2 regions of the Nocardioides hungaricus genome follow, and region 2 is predicted to be linked to the other one. Evidence: riboswitches for the same ligand, from Rfam matches in the RefSeq annotation. Region 2 holds a riboswitch; the other holds the start of a gene.
The links. A riboswitch is a leader RNA that binds a small molecule or an ion and turns the genes downstream of it on or off. The one in region 2 is predicted to bind cobalamin.
Positions count from the first base shown of each region.

Region 1: linked by a shared signal. The riboswitch ahead of ACYVKX_RS11615 (VWA domain-containing protein) and the one ahead of ACYVKX_RS10760 (ribonucleoside-diphosphate reductase subunit alpha) in region 2 are both predicted to bind cobalamin.

Region 1 covers NZ_BAAGRO010000026.1:115,286-122,869, reverse strand. The annotation lists gene ACYVKX_RS11625 (cobyrinate a,c-diamide synthase) at 1-1,036, opposite strand, end outside; gene cobO (cob(I)yrinic acid a,c-diamide adenosyltransferase) at 1,030-1,644, opposite strand; gene ACYVKX_RS11615 (VWA domain-containing protein) at 1,644-3,710, opposite strand; cobalamin riboswitch at 3,740-3,886, opposite strand; gene cbiE (precorrin-6y C5,15-methyltransferase (decarboxylating) subunit CbiE) at 3,943-5,154, shown strand; gene bluB (5,6-dimethylbenzimidazole synthase) at 5,129-5,770, opposite strand; gene cobM (precorrin-4 C(11)-methyltransferase) at 5,770-6,543, opposite strand; gene cobJ (precorrin-3B C(17)-methyltransferase) at 6,540-7,584, opposite strand, start outside.
Region 2 covers NZ_BAAGRO010000023.1:3,281-10,864, reverse strand. The annotation lists gene ACYVKX_RS10770 (DUF2461 family protein) at 1-350, opposite strand, end outside; gene ACYVKX_RS10765 (ribonucleotide-diphosphate reductase subunit beta) at 461-1,480, opposite strand; gene ACYVKX_RS10760 (ribonucleoside-diphosphate reductase subunit alpha) at 1,477-3,873, opposite strand; cobalamin riboswitch at 3,989-4,223, opposite strand; gene ACYVKX_RS10755 (hypothetical protein) at 4,302-4,544, opposite strand; gene ACYVKX_RS10750 (hypothetical protein) at 4,908-5,537, opposite strand; gene ACYVKX_RS10745 (hypothetical protein) at 5,573-6,250, opposite strand; gene ACYVKX_RS10740 (RNA polymerase sigma factor) at 6,243-6,770, opposite strand; gene ACYVKX_RS10735 (MmcQ/YjbR family DNA-binding protein) at 6,866-7,231, shown strand; partial or broken gene ACYVKX_RS10730 (WD40 repeat domain-containing protein) at 7,406-7,584, opposite strand, start outside.

The sequences.
Region 1 (7,584 bases), on a different contig from region 2:
CGGCCAGGTAGAGCAACCCGGCGCACTCGGCGACCGTCGGGATCCCGGCTGCCACGGCGCTACGCAGATCGTCCAGCAGACCACGGTTAGCGGCGAGCTCGGCGGCGTACACCTCGGGGAACCCGCCGCCGAGGTAGATGCCCTGCGTGCCAGCCGGAAGGGCCTGATCGACGAGCGGATCGAAGGTGACGACCTCGCAGCCGGCAGCGGTCAGGAGCTCTTCGGTCTCCGCGTAGCGGAACGTGAAGGCGCGCCCGCCGGCCATCGCGACGACTGGCCGGTGGTCGCTGGCGCCGACCGACATCACCTCTCGTGCGGGGCTCCACGACTCGGCGTCCAGATGCGGCGCCGAGCGGGCGACCTCGAGGATCGCGTCGAGGTCCAGGTGGCGGGCCACCTGCTCCCCGAGCTGTTCGATCATCCGGATGGAACCGTCCCGTTCGGCGGCGGGGACGAGCCCCAGGTGGCGTGAGGGTGTGGAGAGCCGGACGTCGCGCGGCATCACGCCAAGGACCGGCAGGCCCGTTTGCTCGAGCGAGCCGATGATCTCGGCGGTGTTGCGGTCCGATCCCGCCTGGTTGAGGACGACACCGGCCACCCGGACTCCGGCGTCGAACGTCGCCATGCCGAGGGCGATCGCCCCCGCGGAGCGGGACAGCTTGGCGACGTCGATCACGAGCACGACTGGCGTCCGGGTGAGTGTGGCGACGTGCGCGGTGGAGGCGAATCCGTCGGTGCCCAGTCGTCCGTCGTACAGGCCCATGACGCCCTCGATCACCGCGATGTCCGCGCCGGACGCACCGTGCAGCAACATCGGGACGAGCCGCTCCTCGCCCACGAGGTGCGGGTCGAGGTTGCGGCCGGGGCGGCCGGTCGCCAAGGCGTGGTAGCCGGGGTCGATGTAGTCCGGACCGACCTTGTGGCCGCTCACCTCGTGGCCGGCGATCCGCAGTGCCGCCATCAGGCCGGTGGCGATCGTGGTCTTCCCCTGTCCGGTCGACGGTGCTGCAACGACGAGCCGGGGCAGGGCTACCACTCGATGCCCCTCTGGCCCTTCTGGCCGACGTCCATCGGATGCTTGACCTTGCTCATCTCCGTGACTAGGTCGGCAGCCTCGACGAGTAGGGGATCGGCATTGCGGCCCGTGATGATCACGTGCTGGAAGCCCGGGCGGTTGGTCAGCGTCTCTACGACGTCCTGGACGTCCACCCAGCCCCACTTCATCGGGTAGGTGAACTCGTCGAGGATCAGCAGGTCGTGGCTCTCGTCGGCCAGGCGGCGCTTGATCTCCTGCCATCCCTGCAGAGCCGCGGTCTCGTGGTCTTCGGCGTCACCCTGCTTTCGGGTCCACGACCAGCCGGAACCCATCTTGTGCCACTCGACCGGGCCGCCCTCGCCCGTCTCCTCGTGCAGCCGGCCCAGTCGCTCCAGAACGGTCTGCTCGCCGATGCGCCATTTGGCCGACTTCACGAACTGGAAGACACCGATCTTCCAGCCCTGGTTCCACCCGCGGAGCGCGAGCCCGAAGGCGGCGGTGGACTTCCCCTTGCCGTCGCCGGTGTGCACCACCAGCAGTGGTCGGTTGCGACGCTGCTTCGTCGTCAGGCCGTCGTCGGGGACGACGGCGGGCTTGCCCTGGGGCATCAGGCCGCTCCCTTTTGCGTGCGGGATCGGACCGTGCCGGCCAGCGCCTCAGCACTGACCTCGGCCACGGGGAGGTGTTCGGCACGCAGCAGCTCGGCGAGTCGCAGTGCGAGGCCAAGACGCAGGGGGCCGCTCTCGCCGTCGATGACGACCGTCGTCACGCCGAGCCCGGCGACGTACTCCGCAGCCTGCTGTGACCGCGCGACAGCGTCTTTTCCGCCCGTCGCGCGACCGTCCGTGACCAGAACCAGGAGTGGTCGCAGTCGTGGATCGCGCATTCGCTCACGGGTCAGCACGCGAGCGGCTTCGAGCAGCCCTTCGGCCAGCGGCGTACGTCCCCCTGCCGGAACTTCGTCGAGCCGCGCTGCAGCGATGTCGACGGAGCGTGTGGGCGGCAGCGCGACCGTCGCCTCGGCGCCTCGGAAGGTGACCAGGCCGACCTTGTCACGGCGGCGGTAGGCGTCGAGCAGCAGCGAGAGGATCGCGGTCTTCACCTGGGACATCCGCTTACGCGCGGCCATAGAGCCGGAGGCGTCAACGCAGAAGAGCACAAGATTGGCCTCCCGACCCTCCCGCACGGCGACCCGGAGGTCCTCGTTGCGCAGCTCCACGCGTCCGGTCGTGCGGCCGCGCGAGGACTGCTTGCCAGCGGCCGCCAGCAGGGTCTCCACCAGGTGGAGCGAGCCGGTGGGCCCGTCCGGCAGCCGGGCGCCGACGCGGCGACCGGTGCTCGCGAGGGCTCGGCTGCGTCGTCCGGCCGCGCCCTCGCCGAGCCCCTGCACCTTCAGCAGTCGCGGTCGGTACGGCGCGGTGGCACGAACCGTCGAACCGGCCTCGGTGCCTGCGGGAGGCGTCATCGGCTGCTCGACGTCAGACTCGGCCGGAGTCTCCGCCAGAGTGTCGTCGGTCGGCGCCTGATCACTGTCGCCCTCACCGGCCTCGTCCCGCGGTCCGGCAGCCTGCGCCTGATCTGGTGTGTCGTCCTCGGGTGGGCTCTGCGGCTCATCGGGGGCCGGACCCTCCGGCGGCTCGGGCGGTAGCTCGTCGTCGCCCAGGACCTGGTCGAGTAGGTCATCGTCGAGACCGGGAGCATCGAAGGGGTTGCGGCGGCGCCGGTGCGGCAGCGCCAGCAGTGCGGCGCGTCGGATGTCGGCGCGGGTGACCTCATCGCGGCCCTCCCAGGCGGCGTGGGCGACCGCGGTGCGGGCGGTGACGATGTCGGCGCGAAGCCCGTCGACCTCGAACGTGGCACAGACTTCGGCGATCTTCATGAGCGCAGACTCGGTGAGCCGCACCTTGGCGAGACGCTCGCGGGCGGTCTCGACTCGCTCGGTTAGGGCGCGGTCGGCGTCGCGGTAGCGCGCGGTGAACGCGACCGGATCGGCGTCGTAGGCCATCCGCCGGCGCACGACCTCGGCGCGTAGCGCCGGCTCCCGGGGGGCGGCAACCTCGACGGTGAGCCCGAAGCGGTCGAGCAGCTGCGGGCGCAGTTCCCCCTCCTCGGGGTTCATCGTGCCGATCAGCACGAACCGGGCTGCGTGCTCGACCGATACGCCGTCGCGCTCGACGGTGACCTGACCCATTGCCGCGGCATCTAGGAGCAGGTCGACGAGGTGGTCGTGCAGCAGGTTGACCTCGTCGACGTAGAGGATGCCGCGGTGTGCTCTCGCGAGCAGTCCGGGCTCGTACTCCACCTTGCCGTGTGACAGCGCCCGCTCGAGGTGGAGGGAGCCGAGGACTCGGTCCTCGGTCGCGCCTACGGGTAGTTCGACGAGCCGCACCGGACGGACGATGGTCTCCGTCTCGGTGCCGAACGGGCCGTCGGGCGATGTGGCTGCCGGGTCGGCAGGGTCCACGGAGAACCTGTCGGCCGCGTACACATCGATGGGCGGCAGCACGGCGGCCAGCGCCCGCACCGTTGTCGACTTCGCGGTGCCCTTCTCGCCCCGCACGAGCACGCCACCGATCTCCGGCGAGATCGTCGTGAGGACGAGCGCGAGGCCCATGTCGTCCAGGGCGTCGGTCTCGCAACCGAGGACGGCTGAAAATGGGTAGTGCTGTGGCATGTGAGGCTCCCGCTCTGTTCGCCAGCAGTGACTGGTCGGGCGGGAGGCCGGTCTTCGGACTTGCCGAGTCCTCCGCTCAACTCGTGAGTGGAGGCTCGGTTCACCGCAGCGGGCCTGTGCCGGAATCTCACCGGCTTCCCAGATTCTCCCCGTCCGCCGTCCCCACCGTTTCCGATGGCTGGGCCGTTGGGGCACCTCTCGCCTTGCGGGGCTCACGATAGCGTCTGCTCGCGTGATCACTGTGGTGGGTATCGGCGCCGACGGCTGGGACGGTGTGCCGGAGGTTGGCCGGGCCTGGGTCGAGCGAGCCCGCGTGGTGCTCGGTGGGCGCCGGCACCTCGACCTCCTGCCCGACGTGCCGGGGCAGCGCCGCGAGCCCTGGCCCTCCCCGATGCGTGACCGGTTGCCGGCGCTGCTCGCGTCCCTGGCGGACGAGGCGGCGGGCGGGCATGTCGTCGCCCTGGCGTCCGGCGACCCGCTGGTGTCGGGGATCGCCACGACCTTCATGGACCTGCTCGGGCCTGACGAGGTGACTGTCGTCCCGGGGATCTCCTCAGTCGCCCTCGCACGGGCGGCGATGCGCTGGTCGGCGGAGAGCCATGCGGTCGTGAGCGTGGTGGGTCGCGACGTCGCGCTGGTGCGCCGCGAGCTCGCCCCTGGCCGTCGGATCCTGGTTCTCTCGTCCGATGAACACACGCCGAGGGATGTGGCGGCGCTGCTGGTCGCGGAGGGGTACGGCGACAGTGAGCTCACCGTCCTCGGCGACCTGGGCGGACGCGAGCAGAGCTCTTTCCTGTTCGACAAGGCCGTCATCCTCACCGGCAAGGAGTTCGACCTCCCTCGGCTCAACGTCGTCGCGATTGACTGCGTCGGCCCGAGCCTCGGCGGCTGGGTCGCCGGTCTGCCCGACGACGCCTTCGAGCACGACGGCCAGCTGACCAAGCGCGACCTGCGCGCCAGCGCTCTCGCCCGGCTCTCCCCGACCCCGGGCGAGCACCTGTGGGATGTCGGCGCCGGAGCCGGCTCGGTCGGGATCGAGTGGATGCGCGCCCACCCGTCCTGCACGACGACGGCGGTCGAGGCGGACGCCGACCGTGCTGCGCGGATCAGCCGCAACGCCACGAGTCTCGGTGTGCCGGGGCTCGAGGTCGTGCACGGACGGGCCCCCGGCGCGCTCGCCGGGCTCCGCCCGCCGGACGCCATCTTCATCGGCGGCGGCGCCACCCGCGACGGGGTGATCGACGCCTGCCTGACGGCGCTGCGACCGGCCGGCCGGCTGGTCGTGCACGGCGTGACGCTCGAGACCGAGATGCTGCTCGGTCGGCTCTACCGGGAGCACGGCGGTGAGCTGACCCGAGTCTCGGTCGAGACCAGTGCACCGGTCGGCGCCTTCACCGGGTGGACCCCGGCCCGTACCGTCACGCAGTGGGCACTGACGCGCTGACGCCGTACCTCTCCTCATGCAGGACGCTCGCCAACGGCGAGCGGTGCCGCCAGCCGTAGCGCTCCAGGTCAGGCACGTCCGGTAGCTCCGAGACGGCGCCGACGCAGAGCCACGCCACCGGCCGTACGCGCTCCGGCATGCCGACGAGGTCGCGCAGGAACTCCTCGCGGTAGAAACTGACCCACCCCACCCCGACGCCCTCGGCGGTCGCGGCGAGCCAGAGGTTCTGGATGGCGCAGACCACCGAGTAGAGCCCGGCGTCGGCGATGGCGTGTCGCCCGAGCACCCTCGGCCCGCCGCGGGTCGGGTCGTAGCCGACCACGATCCCGAGCCGCGACTCGCGGATCCCTTCGACCTTGATCCGCGAGAACGTCTCGGCGCGCTCACCGCTGAGCGTCGCCGCGAATGCGTCCCGCTCGAGCGCGACGTGGTCGGCGAAAGCGCTGAGCGCGTCCGGCGAGCGGACCAGCACGAAGTCCCACGGTTGGCTCATCCCGACACTCGGTGCACAGTGAGCCGCCGACAGCAGCCGCTCCAGCACCTCGGCGGCCAACGGCTCACCTGTGAATTCTCGGCGAGTGTCACGACGACGGTTGATGACGTCGTAGAGCTCCATCAGAGCCCCCGATCGCCGCGTCGCTTCGAGCTCCGGTCGCGGGCCGCGTCGTAGAGATAGGACTCGCCGCCCTCGCGGGCCAGCGCCCAGCCGACCAGGATCACGGCCGCCTGGCGCAGCCCTGCCGCCTCCACCACCTCCGAGATGGTCGCCACCGTGCCACGCAGCACCTGCTCCCCGGGCTGGCTGGCGCGGTAGACGACGGCCACCGGGCAGTCCTCGCCGTACTCCGGTTCGACCTCGGCCATCAGCGCCCGCACTCGCGTGATCGCCAGATGCAGCACGAGCGTCGAGCGGGTCGCAGCGAACGCCGCCAGCGACTCGGACTCCGGCATCGCGGTAGAGCGGGCCTGGATGCGGGTCAGCACCACCGACTGCGCCACCAGCGGCACCGTCAGCTCGCTCCCGACCAGCGCAGCAGCGGCAGCATAGGCGGGCACCCCGGGCGTCACCGACCAGGCAACCCCGGCAGCATCGAGCCGGCGGGTCTGCTCGTGCAGCGCGGAATAGAGAGACGGGTCGCCGGACGTCAATCGCACCACCGTCTGCCCCGCGCCAGCTGCGCCGACCATCCGCGCGACCATCGTGTCGAGGTCGAGGTCTTGGGTGTCGACGAGCTCTGCGCTCGGGCCGACGTGGGCGAGCACGTCGGGATCGAGGTAGGTGCCGGGATAGAGCACCAGGTCCGCCTGCGCCAGCAGGTGCGTCGCGCGCACGGTCAGCAGGTCGGCCGCGCCCGGTCCGGCGCCGACGAAGTGGACGGCAGCACTCACCGCACGTACCTCGGCGTCCACACGCCGGCGCGGCTCACCCGCGTGCTCTCGGCACCCACGATCAGCAGGCACTTCATGTCGATCGTCTCCGGGTCCAGGTCGGCCAGCGTCGTGACGGTCAGCGACTCCTCGTCGCGCCCGACGTCGCGCCCGACGATGACGACGGTCTCTGGCTTGCGGTGTTCCAGCAGGACACGGTGGGCGGTGGCTATCTGCTCGGTCCGGGAGCGGGAGGCCGGGTTGTAGATCGCTAGCACGAGGTCGGCGTCGGCGATGGCGCGGAGGCGCCGTTCCACGACCTCCCACGCCTTGAGCCTGTCGGAGAGCGAGACGACGGCGAAGTCTGCCCCGATGGGCGCACCGGCACGGGCGGCCACCGCCTGCACGGCGCTGACCCCCGGCAGCACCCGGATCGGCACGCCCGCGTACGCCGGGTCCTCGGCCGCCTCGAAGACGGCTGCTGCCATCCCGAAGACGCCAGCGTCGCCGCCTGAGACGACCGCGACCCTCTCCCCCGCTTTGGCCAGGTCGAGCGCGACACGAGCCCGGTCGACCTCTACGGTGTTGCCCGACGCGTGGCGGGTCAGTCCGGCACGCTGCGGGACGCGAGCCACGTACGGGGCGTAGCCGACCACGTGGTCGACCTCGCCCAACGCCGCCGAGGCTTCTGGCGTGAGCCAGTGGTCGGGGCCGGGACCGAGGCCGACGACCAGGAGTTCAGCGGTCCGCTCGTCGTGTGTCGCGGCGGATCCACTGGGCTCCGCGTCGCGAGCGCGCAGCCGGTCAGCGGTCGGCCGGTTGGCCGTGTCGCCAGGGACGACGATTAGGGAGAAGTAGGGCACGGAGTCCGGGTCGACCTCGGCGACGGGCAGCCAACGCTCCTCGGACTGCGACGCCCGCTCGACGTACCAAGCGCCCTCGAGCCGCCCGGCCTGCGCCAGCGCTGAGCGCACGGCCGGAAACGTCCGGCCGAGCTTCATGATGACGGCGGCTTCCGTGTCCGCCAGCCGTCTCGCAAGCTCCGGCTCGGGCAGGGTTCCA
Region 2 (7,584 bases):
AGGTACTCCGCGCGGGGGTGGTCTGCGGGATAGCCGCGTGGCGTGGTCTTCGACGGGGGTTCGATGCCGCAGGTGACGGGAGGGGTGGAGTGGAGTGGGCGAGTTCGGTGAACGCCGGGCCGCTGTGCTCGTCGATCATCGCGTCGTGGAACCGTGCGAGCTGGTCGCGGGCCATGAGCATCGCATCGAAGCCGGTGACGAGGCGGGTGGCGGAGACCTCGATGTAGTAGCCGATGCCGCCGACCGCGCGTCTCGCTAACGGCGCCGATCCAGAGCCTGTAGGGCGACTTGTCCTTCGAGAATCGCACGTCGCGATTCGGGCGGAACGTCCTCAGCGGCCGCGAGCGCATCCAACTTGAGCTCGTGGATCGCCAGGATTTCCAGTCCGGAGCAGTCGCCGTGCGGTACCGGCCCACGCTCCCGGCCTGAGCCGGGGGCCGGGGGCCGGTACCGCACGCGCTTAGAAGTCCTCGTCGAAGCCCACGGTCCCCGAGACGCCGACCTGGTACGCCGAGACCCGTCGCTCGAAGAAGTTCGAGAGCTCCTGGACGTCCTGCAGCTCCATGAACGCCAGCGGGTTGGGCGAGCCGTAGATCGGCTCGAGGCCGAGCCGGAGCATCCGGCGGTCGGCGACGTGCTCGAGGTAGGAGCGCATGTCGGCGGTCGAGAGGCCGGCGACGCCGCCGCCGAGGAGGTCCTCGGCGAACTGCGCCTCGGCGTCCACGCCCTCGGTCAGCATCTCCCGGATCTGCTGCCTCATCCGGTCGTCGAAGAGCCCGGGCTCCTCCTCACGCACGGTGTCGACGACGTCGAACGCGAACGCCATGTGCATCGACTCGTCGCGGAAGACCCAGTTGGTGCCGGACGCGAGGCCGTTGAGCAGGCCCCGTGAGCGCAGGAAGTACACGTAGGCGAAGGCGCCGTAGAAGAACAGCCCCTCGATGACGGCCGCGAAGCAGATCAGGTTGAGCAGGAACGCCCGCCGGTCGTCGGCCGAGCGCAGCTCCTGGAGGTCGAAGACCGAGTCGATCCACGTGAAGCAGAAGTCGGCCTTGTGCTTGATCGACGCGATGTTGTCGACTGCCGCGAACGCCTCGTGCCGCTCCGCCTCGTCGGGGACGTAGGTGTCGAGCAGGGTCAGGTAGAACTGCACGTGCACCGCCTCCTCGAAGAGCTGGCGGGAGAGGTACAGGCGGCCCTCCGGGCTGTTGACGTGCTGGTAGAGGTTCAGCACCAGGTTGTTCGCGACGATCGTGTCGCCGGTCGCGAAGAACGCCACCAGCCGCGACACCAGGTGCCGCTCGGCGTCGGTGAGCCGCTGGAGGTCCTTGAGGTCGGAGTGCAGGTCGACCTCCTCGACGGTCCAGGTGTTCTTGATGGCGTCGCGGTAGCGGTCGTAGAAGTGCGGGTAGCGCATCGGCCGCAGGGTCAGGTTCATGCCGGGGTCGAGCAGCATCCGGGTGTTCGCGTCGGTGGTCATTCGCAGGCCTCGCAGGTCTCGGGGTTCTCGAGCGAGCAGGCCAGCGCCTCGGCGTCGCTCACGGCGGCGGCGACGGAGACCGTCGCCTGCTGGATGCGCGTCGCGGGCCGCGAGCGCAGGTAGTACGTGGTCTTCAGCCCGGCCTTCCAGGCGTGCAGGTACATCGACGAGAGCTTGCCGATGGACGGGCCGGCGATGAAGAGGTTCAGCGACTGGCTCTGATCGACGTACGGCGCCCGCGCGGCCGCCATGTCGATCAGCGCGCGCTGGGGCAGCTCCCAGGCGGTGCGGAACAGCGTCCGGACCTCCTCGGGCAGCGCCGTCACGCCCTGGACGGACCCCTCGGCCCGCTTGATCTCCTCGCGGATCTCCGCCGTCCAGAGGCCGCGCGCCTTGAGCTCGCGCACCAGCGCGCCGTTGACCTGGAGGAACTCGCCGGAGAGGGTCTCGCGCTTGAACAGGTTCGACACCTGCGGCTCGATGCACTCATAGCAGCCCGCGATCGACGCGATCGTCGCGGTCGGGGCGATCGCGACGAGCAGCGAGTTGCGCAGCCCGTGCTCGGCGATCCGCTCGCGCAGCGCGGCCCAGCGCCCGGCCTGCGCGGGCGTGACGCCCCACAGGTCCGGCTGGAGGTCGCCGCGCGCGGCCCGCGTGGCGTCGTACGCCGGGTGCGGCCCGTGCTCCCGCGCCAGGTCGCAGGACACCTCGAGCGCGGTCAGGTAGATCTCCTCCTGGATCCGCGTCGACAGCTCCCGCGCCTCGGCGGAGTCGAAGGGCAGCCGCAGCGCGAAGAGCACGTCCTGCAGGCCCATCAGCCCCAGCCCGATCGGCCGCCACCGCGGGTTGGACGCCGCGGCCTCGGTGCTCGGGTAGTAGTTGATGTCGATGACCCGGTCGAGCAGCGGCACCGCCGTACGCACGGTCTCGCGGAGCTTGTCCCAGTCGACCTCGGCCCCGCGCAGGTGCTGGGCCAGGTTCACCGAGCCGAGGTTGCAGACGGCCGTCTCGCTGTCGGAGGAGACCTCGACGATCTCGGTGCACAGGTTGGAGAGGTGTACGACCGGGGAGCCCGGACCGCCGGTCTGGTTGCAGGTGCGGTTGGCGGCGTCCTTGAAGGTCATCCAGCCGTTCCCGGTCTGCGCGAGCGTACGCATCATCTTGCCGTAGAGCTCGCGCGCCTGGACCTGCCGGACGTAGCGGCCCTCCTCCTCGGCGCGGCGGTACGCCGCGTCGAACGCCTCCCCCCACAGGTCGGGCAGCTCGGGGGCCTGGTCGGGGTCGATGAGCGACCAGTCGGCGTCCGCCTCGACCCGCCGCATGAACTCGTCGGGGATCCAGTTGGCGAGGTTGAGGTTGTGCGCGCGCCGGGCGTCCTCGCCGGTGTTGTCGCGCAGCTCGAGGAACTCCTCGACGTCCGGGTGCCACGGCTCGAGGTAGACACACGCCGCGCCCTTGCGCCGGCCGCCCTGGTTGACCGCGGCGACCGACGAGTCCAGGGTGCGCAGGAACGGCACGATGCCGTTGGACTGGCCGTTCGTGCCGCGGATCAGCGCCCCGCGCGAGCGCACCCGGGAGAAGGCGAGGCCGATGCCGCCGGCGAACTTGGACAGTTTCGCCACCTGGGCGTAGCGCGAGTAGATCGAGTCGAGGTCGTCGCGCGGGCTGTCGACGAGGTAGCACGACGACATCTGGGTGTGCCGGGTGCCGGAGTTGAACAGCGTCGGGCTGCTCGGCAGGTACGCCAGCGAGGACATCAGCCGGTAGAAGCGGATCGCCTCACCCGGGCTCTGGGCCAGGCCGCAGGCGACCCGGAGCAGGAAGTACTGCGGCGTCTCGACGACCAGCCGGGTCGTCGGGTGGCGCAGCAGGTAGCGGTCGTAGACCGTGCGCAGCCCGAAGTACTCGAACCGGTGGTCGGCCCCCTCCGACAGGGCGGTGTCGACGGCGAAGTCGAGCTTGCGGGCGTTGTCCTTGACGAACGCCGCCGTCTCGTCACCGATCAGGCCCTCGGCGTGCCCGAGGGCGACCGCCTGGCTGAACGACGCGACACCCTGGTTGCGGACCTCCTTCTCGACGTATCCGGCGAGCAATCGCGCGGCGAGCCGGGAGTACTGCGGCTCCTCGCCGATCATCTCGGCGGCCGTCTGGATCGACAGCCGGTCCAGCTCGGTCGTGGTGGCGCCGTCGTACAGGCCGCTGATCGTGCGGGTGGCGACGCGCATCGGGTCCACGTCGGCCAGGTCGCCGCTGACGCGGTCCACGGCGCGCACGATCTTGTTGACGTCGACGGGCTCGGTGTCGCCGTTGCGCTTGCGCACCTGCATCGGGGTGCGCCGTCCCTCGGTGGTCGGGACTTCGGTGGTCGAGCTGGTCGAGACTGTGACCGTCACTTCTCTCTCCTCGCGAGATCGGTCCGGGAGGATCCGGGTCGCGGGGGAGGGGACGGGTGCACGCCGGTCGGCGTCAGCCGTCGGCCGTCCCACGAGGCCTCGGACCACCGCACCCGGCGGGTGCGGTGCGCTGGCAGGTCTTCGGACTCGTGGGCGCGTCGAGTTGCCTCTCGACCCCTACTGACCGTCGCTTCCCGGGCTCCGTCCCGATCTCTCGGGGGGTGTCCCAGTGCTCAATGACGGCGGTCGTTCCCACTCACCGCTGCGGGGCAGTCCCGGAGTCGCACCGGGTTCCCTCTTGCCTCGACGTCCCTGGCGGGGACGCCGAACCAGCTGCGTCGAACACCATATGTAGGGCCGCAGACAATTCGTGGGACCACATCTTGTGTCGGCGTGTCGTGCCGCCCGGCCACGCGGCCACCCGGTGGCTACTTTCCGAATCGCTGGTAGGCGTTCTGCTTGGTCGTGCCCAGCGCGGCACCGATCACTGTCCATGAATCGCCGGCCTCGCGCGCCGCGGCGACCGCATCGCGGAGCTCGGACTCGGCGGCGGCGATGGCGTGCTTGGCGGCGACGATGCGTCGGAAGTGAGTGGCGTCGCGGGCCTCGGCGGTTGCGGGGTCGAGCTGGCCGAGGCCGATGTCATCGGCGCTCTGCGTCTTGGCGGTCATCTGCATCACCTGGGCTGGTATCGGTCAAGGAGCGGGCGGCGATCCCCATGCTCACCGGAGGAAGTAGGAGAACTTCGGGCGGAGCGTGTCGGCGTGGATGATCCGGGCCGGGTGGTTCACGGGGGACGGCGACGAGTTCGAGCAATGTCCCGGTCGCGCTGGGGCCGATGATGAGGAGTCGGTCCTCGCCGTCCTACTCGTACTCGATGTAGCGGAGAGCGTGGGCCCACGCGTGCCGGATGTCGTGGTCGGCGACTCCGTGCTTGCGGGCGGACCGCGCGACCTCCGTACCGTAAATCTATCGTTTACGTCGATAGTGCGTCAACCGTGAGTTGACGCGAAGCCGCAGTCGTGGCGCGGCGGTCAGGGTGCGACGTCGACCAGCACCTGCCGCGGCTCGTGGTCGCGCCTTCGGCTCCGGGTGGCGAGCAGCCCGACCCCGGCGCCGAGGAGGACGCCGGGGGCGAGCCAGCGCCAGCCGGCGAGGGAGTACCAGGCGGTCTCGGTGACGACCCGCTCGGTCGCCACGGGGTCGGGTGCGGGGGCGGCCGGGGCCGCCGCGGGCGCGGCGATGGACGAGGAGCCGGCGAGCACCCCCTGCACCAGCCGCTGGAGGGCCCTGCCCTCGGTCGGCCGGGTCCAGACGACGTCGCCGGCGTTCCCCGTCGCCTCGATGCCGTAGGTGGCGACGACCGGGCCGCCCGCGGCGTCGAGGTAGAGCTGCTGGGCCTGCCAGGGGGTCACGTCGCGGATCATCCAGATCAGGTTCACCGAGCGCGGCCCCAGGCCCGAGGGCCGCGTGGAGAGCCGCTCGCCGTCGGCGAGGATCCGGTTGAGGTCGCGGTACGCGGCGTCGGAGTAGTAGAGGCCAGCCGCCCGCTCCGTCGTGGGGTCGGCGATCAGCACGCTCGTGGGGCCGCCGGCGTCGGCGGGCGGTGCGAGGACGAGGGTGGCGCTCACGGCGAGCGCGAGGAGTACCAGAAGACGGCGCATGTCCCGTCTACACCGCCGCGAGCGTGCAGGTTCCCTCACTCCAGTGAGGCGATGATCGCCACCGCGCGATCGAGTCCGAAGGAGCCCTCGAGCCGCAGCGTCACGCCGTTCCACTGCACCACGAGGGTCTGCCCGGTCAGCCGCGGCGCCTCGGTCATGGGTGCGCCGCCCTCCGGGACGACGACGACCTCGTGCGGCACCGGGAACCACAGCGCGTCCCGGCCGGCGACGTCCACCCGCTCCACGACCGGCGAGGACTTCCAGAAGTAGGGGTCGAGGTCGGCCGCGAACTGGTCGAGCCGGACCGTCCTCCCGGCCACCGTCCAGCTCATCGACACCAGCGTGCCGTCGTCGCCGACGCTGACCCCGTCGGGCGGGCCGAGCTCGGCCGGCACCAGCGGGTCGAAGGCGGCGCCGTCGAGCGACGCCGCCGGCTCGGACGCTACGACGGGCGTCCCGCTCGGCACGGAGTCGTCGTCGCGCACCATCACGCCGCCGAAGTCCAGCCAGCCGGCCACCTTCGCGCCGACCGGTGAGACCGTGAGCCCGAGCAGCGCCGCCGCGATCGCCGCGACCACGGCCCAGCGGAGCCGGTGAGAGCGCCGCGCCACCGCGACCCGCGCGACCACGGCGTCCGCGAGCCCCGGATCCGGCGTGGGCACCCGGAGGTCGCGGGCGAGCTCGCGCAACAGGAGGTCGACGTCGTCAGACATGGTCCGCCTCCCGTCCGGGCTCGACGAGCTGGTCCCGCAGCCGGGCCAGCCCGCGGTGCAGCCGCGACTTGACGGTGCCGCGCGGCAGCCCGAGGGCGGTCGCGGTCTCGGCCTCGTCCAGCTCGAGCAGGTAGCGGCAGGTCACCACGGCCCGCAGCCGGTCCGGCAGCCCCGACACCGCCGCCAGGAGCCGCCGCTTCTGCTCGCGGTGGGCGATGGCCTCGCCCGGGTCGAGCAGCTCCTCGGGCAGGAAGGCCGCCCGCTCGCGCGTCCCACGGCGTACGGCGGAGCGGTGGTGGTTGCGGGTCTCGTTGGCCACGATCCGCAGCAGCCACGGGCGGAACGCGGCGCCCTCGCGGTAGCGGCCCAGCGACCGGTATGCCTTCACGAACGCCTCCTGGGCCACGTCCTCGGCGTCGGCGCCGGCCCCGAGCAGGGCGGCGGTCCGCACGGCCATCGGGGCATGACGGGTCACCAGCTCGGCGTACGCGTCGAGGTCACCCGACCGCACCCGAGCCACCAGGGTGGCGTCGTCGGTGATGGGCGCTGCTCCCGTCCTCCTCGGTCCAGCTCCGTCCGGCACCCGTTCTACACCGCCGGGCGGCTGTCGGTTCCGTGCGCGAGAATCGGGCCGTGCCCAGCATCGACGCCTTCCTCGACCTGGTCGCGCAGCTGCCGGGTGTGGAGCGGGCCGACCGGGCGCGCTGGTCGCAGTTCGACGTGGTCGGGCAGCGGTTCGGCTACCTCTGGGAGCCGACGGTGACGGTCGGGTTGAAGCAGACGATCGCCGAGCAGCTCGCGCTCGTGGGGGAGCGGCCGGACGTCTTCGAGGTGCAGTTCACGGCGTACGGCTTCGGCTGGGTCGTCGTCCGCCTCGAGCGGGTCGAGCGCGACGAGCTGGCCGAGCTGGTCTTCGAGGCGTGGCGGCTGAGCGCGCCGGCCGAGCTGGTCGAGGAGCGGGCCGACCGGCTCCCGGTCTGACCTACTCCGGCAGCTCGAGCTCCTGGCCGAGCCTCGCGCTCGCCGGGTCCAGGCCAGCACGCCGTCGCGCGCGGAGGCGGAGTAGGGCGTGCGACCGTCGGGGGCGAAGGCCACGGCCACCGGGTCGTCGGTGTGTCCGGTGAGCTCGCGGACGCGCCCGGTGCGCGGGTCCCAGAGCCGGACGGTGTCGTCCCGGGTGTCGGTGACCGCGAGCGTCCGGGAGTCGGGGGAGAAGGCGGCCTGCTCGAGGAGCCGGCCGTCGAGGACGGCCTCCAGCCGGAGGCCGTCGGCGCTCCAGACCGCGGGCGCCCCGGCCGGGCCCGGCGCGGCCAGCCACCGGCCGTCGGGGCTCC